2 linked regions of the Idiomarina loihiensis L2TR genome follow. The protein of the gene in region 1 interacts with the protein of each later gene in a pairwise test. Links are inferred from orthologs where the notes say so. Each region holds a gene or a part of one and is shown in the gene's direction. Other genes may lie near its edges.

Region 1 (3,270 bases):
CCCAATTAAAAGGAATTTTAGAAGACTTCCTGAATCACTTTTTCGAAGAGTCGCTGACGGTGCGTTTCAGACCTTCGTACTTCCCATTTACCGAACCTTCGGCAGAAGTTGATGTCATGGGTAAAGATGGTAAATGGCTAGAAGTTTTAGGTTGCGGCATGGTGCACCCAAACGTGTTGAAGGCGGTAGGCATTGATTCGGAAAAGTACACCGGCTTTGCGTTTGGTATGGGCGTTGAACGTCTTACCATGTTGCGCTACGGCGTGAATGACTTACGTGCGTTCTTCGAGAACGATCTGCGTTTCCTCAAACAATTTAACTAACGGGCAGTAAGCAATGAAATTCAGTGAACAATGGTTAAGGGAATGGGTTAACCCCGACATCAGCAGTCATGAATTGAGTGAACAGCTCAGCATGGCAGGTCTTGAAGTAGATGCTGTTGAGCCGGTTGCCGATGAATTCCATACTGTCGTCGTTGGTGAAGTGATTGAGTGTGGTCCTCATCCGGACGCAGATAAACTGCAAGTGACCAAAGTTAATGTTGGCGAAGACGAGCCGGTGGATATTGTTTGTGGCGCCTCTAACTGCCGCTTAGGCATTAAGGTTGCGGTTGCTAAAGTTGGTGCGGTATTGCCTGGTGATTTCAAAATTAAGAAAGCGAAGCTTCGCGGTCAGCCGTCAAACGGTATGCTGTGCTCGTTTAAAGAGCTGGGCCTTATTGATGAGCATGATGGCATTATTGAGCTTCCGGCTGATGCTCCGGTTGGAGAAGATTACCGTAAATACCTGCAACTTGACGACAACAGTATTGATATCGACTTAACGCCTAACCGTGGTGACTGTCTGAGTATTCGTGGTATTGCACGTGAAGTAGGGGTATTGAACCGTCTGGATGTCACAGTACCAGAAAGTAATGAAGTAACCGCTAGTATTGAAGATACGCTGAGCATTAGTTTGTCTGCGGCTGAGCAATGTCCGCGTTATTTAGGCCGTGTTATTAAAGGTGTCGATTTAACTCGTCCAACGCCGGTATGGATGACAGAAAAGTTAAGACGCAGCGGTATTCGTAGCATTGACCCGGTAGTTGATGTCACTAACTACGTGCTGCTTGAACTGGGTCACCCCATGCATGCTTTTGATCTCGACTCGCTGGAAGGGAACATTGATGTTCGCTTAGCTAAGCCGAAAGAGCAGTTGACCTTATTAGATGAGCAATTAGTTGAACTAGACGAAGACACCCTGGTTATTGCTGACGAGAAAAAAGCACTAGCCATGGCGGGGGTTTACGGTGGTAAAAACAGCGGTGTAACAGAAAGCAGTAAAAACATTTTTCTGGAAAGCGCGTTCTTTGCACCGGATGCCATCTTAGGCAAAGCGCGTCGTTACGGGTTACATACCGATGCGTCTCATCGTTATGAGCGCGGCGTAGACCCTCAGTTGCAGCGTACTGCAATGGAAAGAGCAACAGAATTATTGTTGGCGATTTGCGGTGGTGAAGCAGGGCCGGTAACCGAAGCCGTAGCAGAAGCATTTTTACCTAAGCGTGACGGCATTACCTTAAGAGCCTGCCGATTGGCGAAAGTACTGGGTGTCAGCATTGCTAATGACAATGTCACTGAAATTCTAGAGCGTTTAGGCTTTGATGTTTCATTTGACGGTGAACAGTGGCAGGTGGGCATTCCTTCATACCGTTTTGACTTAAGCATTGAAGAAGACTTAATTGAAGAAGTTGCCCGTGTTTACGGTTACAACTCAATTCAGGCTGCACCGCCGGCAGCGCAACTGCGTATGACCGAGCGCAAAGAAAGCCAGCTTAGTACCCATCAGTTGGTGGATGCTATGGTCAGTCGTGGCTATCAGGAAGCGATAACCTACAGCTTTGTCGATCCAAAGCATCAGGCACTGATGTTTGATGAAACCGCAGCGCTGACCTTGCCACACCCAATTTCGGTTGATATGTCTTCTATGCGTGTAAGCTTATGGCCGGGATTAGTCGGCGCGGTTGCTCATAATCAGAAGCGTCAGCAGTCTGTGCTGGCTTTCGTAGAAACGGGTTTGCGTTTTATTCCAGACGAGTCAGCTGAAAACGGTGTTCGTCAGGAAGCGGTTATCAGCGGTATACGTTCTGGTAAAGCGCATTCAGAGCATTGGTCGGAAGGTGACCGTCCGGTTGATTTTTACGATGTAAAAGGTGATGTTGAAGCTTTGTTGGCTCAAACAGGCAATGCTGCGGCCTTCCGTTTTGTTGCATCGCAAAATCCGGCACTGCACCCGGGGCAATCAGCGGCAATTTACCGCGGCTCTGAAAAAGTCGGTGATATCGGCGCTTTGCATCCCAAGTTTGATAAGGCTTTAGGGCTTAACCAGCGCACCTTTGTGTTTGAACTGGCGTTATCAGTCGTGACTGAGCGACCTTTACCGCAAGCTAAGCCGGTATCTCGTTATCCATCTATTCGTCGCGACCTTGCTGTTGTGGTTGATAAGGACCTTGCGGCAGGTGAGCTGATAGCTGCGATGGAAAATGTTGGCGTAAAACAGTTAGTTGACCTAAACTTGTTTGACGTTTACATCGGTGATGGTGTGGCAGAAGGTAAACAAAGCTTGGCTCTATCCGTTACTTTGCAAGACAGCGACAAAACTTTGGAAGAAGCGGAAGTCACTGAGCTTATGACTAAATTTATTGAGACATTAAAGAGTGAGTTTAATGCAACATTGAGGGATTAAACTATGGCGCTGACCAAAGCAGAACTGGCAGAAGTGCTGTTCGACAAATACGGTGTTAGTAAACAAGATGCCAAAGTGTTAGTTGAAGATTTTTTTGAAGAAATCAGAGTTGCTTTGGAAAGAGGCGAGCAGGTGAAGTTGTCAGGTTTTGGCAATTTTGAACTGCGAACTAAAAATCAGCGCCCTGGGCGTAACCCGAAAACGGGCGAGGAAATTCCTATTTCAGCGCGTCGGGTTGTCACCTTCAAACCTGGTCAGAAATTTAAAAGTCGAGTCGAAAACGCAGAACCCGAGGATTAACCTCGGGTTCTTTTTTATTTGAGTCTGTACTTAGTCGCCGGGAATTAACGAAAGAAGAGCTGGCTAAAGGGATTCAGTAACCGGCTGATACCAGACGTAAAGTGTAAAGGTGCATCCAGCGTAGCCAGAGTTAAACAGTCTTCATCCTGAGTTTCCGGAGTATGGGTACGGCTGGGGTCTAACAAAATAAAATCACCGTCCCGGTACTCGCTCTGCTCGTCATTAAAAACACCATCAATAACCAGA
Region 2 (3,278 bases), 790 kb from region 1 along the record:
CTATGCTTAAGCCGAGCAACCCCGGGCATTGGGAAGATGAAACCAGCGTTCATCGTAAGCCCAACAGTGTTAGTCGAGATGAGTTACTGGAAACCTTGCGTAGCTGCCGGTTTGAGCTACAGGCTACAGCAAAAGCTCTGGGCATCTCACGGGCATCGGTATATCAGCTTATTCAGCGCTTTGAAGGGGTTCGTACAGCGCAGGATTTATCCGAAGAAGAGATTAAAAAGAGTTATGAACAGAACCGTTCCGATACTGAAAAAATGATGTGGGATTTGCAAGTGTCTCAAATAGGTTTACGGCGTCGGCTTAAAAGTTTGGGATATGATATTTGATAATACTGAGCGGCGTTAAACTTTCTGATAGTATAGCCGCCTTAGAAAAATTGAATTGCATTCTGGAGTAACTGTCCCCATATCGTGAGATGGTTATCCGAAATTTAATAATAAATTTAAATTAACTGAGGGAATTTTATGGACTTTTTTATTAGCTCAGCATACGCGCAAGACGCTGGCGGCCAAGGCAGTGGTGGTATGGAACTGATTTTCATGCTGGTCATGTTTGCGTTAATTTTTTACTTCATGATTTATCGTCCACAAGCAAAACGTGTCAAGCAGCATAAAGAGCTGATGGGTGCTTTGAGCAAGGGTGATGAAGTGCTGACTCAAGGTGGTTTGGTCGGCAAAATCACTAAAGTAAGCGAAGACAAAGACTTTCTCGTTATTGCTTTGACTGACGAGCTTGAAGTAACCATTCAGAAAGGTTCTGTGACTTCCGTTCTTCCGAAAGGAACAATGAAGTCTCTCTAATCTCTGACATTAGAAACAGGGGCACGACGTGTTAAATAAATACCCGTTGTGGAAAAACCTGCTGGTTATTTTGGTCGTATTGGTGGCAGCGCTTTATGCGCTGCCAAACATTTACGGCGAAGATCCAGCAGTTCAAATTTCCGCAAACCGAAATGCGACCATCGATACCAGCACCATGGATCGCGTAAAGAGCAGCCTGGAAAACGTTGGCATACAAGCTAAAAGTATAGCTTTAGAAGAAGAGCAGCTTTTAGTTCGACTGAATTCCGATGATGAGCAGTTAAAAGCCCGGGAAAGTATCCTGGAGAGTTTAGGTGATAACTACATAGTCGCTCTGAACCTTGCTCCCGCAACTCCTGAGTGGTTGAAGAGTGTTGGTGCTCAGCCAATGAAACTGGGGCTGGATTTACGTGGCGGTGTACACTTCTTGATGGAAATCGACATGGACGAAGCCGTTCGTAAAATTGTCGATGGTATGAAGGACACGATTCGTGCCGAACTGCGTGAAGAACGTATTCGTTACAGCGCTGTTCGTGTTAATGACACGACGGTTGAAATTGAGCTTCGTAATGAAGAAGCTTATGCAGAAGCTGCCAACTATCTGGATGGTCGTTATCAGGGGTATACGCTTCTGGAAGACGATGAAAACCAACTGCTGCAACTACAGATGAGCGAGCAGAAGCTTGCTGAAACACGCGATTACGCGGTATCTCAAAATATTACCATTATGCGTAACCGGGTTAACGAATTAGGTGTTGCCGAGCCGGTTATCCAGCGTCAGGGCTCAAACCGCATTGTGGTGGAATTACCTGGTGTGCAGGATACAGCAAGAGCGAAAGAGATTTTAGGGGCTACAGCAACGCTGGAGTTCCGTATGGTTGATTCCGAGAACGATGTGCGCGACGCCCAGAACGGTCGGGTACCTTTTGGTAGCGAGTTAATGCCAATGCGCGACGGTCCAGCTCAATTGCTGAAAGAAGACGTTATTCTGACTGGTGACCATATTGTTAACGCAGGTGTTGGTTACGACGAATACAACCGCCCGCAGGTTAATATTACCCTGGATGGTGCTGGTGGTAACAAGATGTCGTTAGCAACTAAAGACAATGTTGGTCAGCCGATGGCAACGGTCTTTATTGAATATAAAGCAACAGATGAGCGCGACGCAGAAGGTAACTTACAGTTCACTAAAAATGCCGAAGTGATTAACGTTGCGACTATTCAATCGCGGTTGGGGAGTAACTTCCGTATTACTGGTGTGGGCGCAAACGAAGCTCAAAATTTGGCGTTACTATTACGCGCTGGCGCATTGATTGCCCCTATTCAAATTGTCGAAGAACGTACCGTCGGGCCAAGCTTAGGTCAGCAGAACATTGATGCTGGTACTCAGGCTATTTTTTGGGGCTTTGTTTTAGTTCTTGCCTTCATGTTGTTGTACTACAAAAAGTTTGGTCTGGTTGCCAACTGTGCTCTGGCAGCAAACCTGGTGCTTATTATTGGCGTGATGTCGATGATTCCGGGAGCAACGCTGACCTTACCGGGTATGGCCGGTATTGTACTGACAGTTGGTATGGCAGTAGATGCTAATGTGCTTATTTTCGAGCGCATACGCGAAGAAATAAAAGCCAAACGAAGCCCTCAACAGGCAATTCATCACGGCTATGACAGTGCCTTGTCGACCATTGCCGATGCGAACGTAACCACGCTGATTGCGGCGCTTATCTTGTTTGCTATTGGTAATGGCCCTATTAAAGGCTTTGCTATCACTCTTGCTATCGGGATTATAACGTCCATGTTTACTGCGATAGTCGGAACCCGTGCCATTGTTAACTCAGTTTGGGGCGGCAAAAAGCTGTCTAAACTGTCTATTTAGGGGGAGCCATGCAAGAGATAATTAAAACCGATGAACGACTTCCCTTCATGCGCTTCCGCGGAATTATGGGCATTATCAGTGCAGTACTGGTAGTGGCTTCCATAGTTTCGTTGTCAGTCAATAAGCTCAACTTTGGGTTGGACTTTACTGGCGGAACCTTACTTGAAGTTGGCTTTGATAGCGCGGCAGATTTAAGTCGTGTTCGTGGTGCATTAGATGAAGAAGGGTTCAGTGACGCAGTAGTTCAAAACTACGGCTCGCAGGAAGAGATACTGATTCGTCTGGAGCCTCGGGAAGGAGTAAAAGCGGAGCAGCTGGGTACCACAATACTTGAATCTCTGCGCACCGAGTTTGACCAAACCGTTGAAATGCGTCGTATAGAATTTGTTGGCCCAAATGTGGGCGACGAATTTATAGAGCAGGGCGGGTTGGCTATGCTAACCGCTTTAATCTGTATTCTACTTTACATTGCGATGCGTTTTGAATGGCGTTTAGCGGTAGGTGCTGTGGCAGCGTTAGCGCACGATGTCATTTTAACCTTAGGGCTGTTCTCCATATTGCAGTTAGAGTTTGACCTAACGGTTTTAGCGGCCTTG

Evidence for each region. The genes of interacting proteins can lie anywhere in the genome.
Region 2: the proteins of pheT (region 1) and secD interact in binary tests that used the Escherichia coli proteins (3 or more experiments, as listed by UniProt). The link is inferred for Idiomarina loihiensis L2TR from one-to-one orthologs.

What each region holds. Positions count from the first base shown.
Region 1 is NC_006512.1:1,495,705-1,498,974, reverse strand. The notes cover bases 1-3,030. They hold pheT (phenylalanine--tRNA ligase subunit beta), read left to right. Parts: upstream 1-336; coding sequence 337-2,724; downstream 2,725-3,030. Other genes in these bases: IL_RS07145 (integration host factor subunit alpha), read left to right, coding at 2,728-3,024; pheS (phenylalanine--tRNA ligase subunit alpha), read left to right, coding at 1-323. Outside these bases: IL_RS07140 (ChrR family anti-sigma-E factor), read right to left, coding at 3,069-3,270.
Region 2 is NC_006512.1:2,283,453-2,286,730, reverse strand. What follows is about bases 277-3,259. They hold secD (protein translocase subunit SecD), read left to right. Parts: upstream 277-837; coding sequence 838-2,682; downstream 2,683-3,259. Other genes in these bases: secF (protein translocase subunit SecF), read left to right, coding at 2,691-3,259; yajC (preprotein translocase subunit YajC), read left to right, coding at 474-809; IL_RS11040 (sigma 54-interacting transcriptional regulator), read left to right, coding at 277-335. In the rest of the region: more of IL_RS11040, read left to right, coding at 1-276; more of secF, read left to right, coding at 3,260-3,278. UniProt on the Escherichia coli protein: Part of the Sec protein translocase complex. Interacts with the SecYEG preprotein conducting channel. SecDF uses the proton motive force (PMF) to complete protein translocation after the ATP-dependent function of SecA.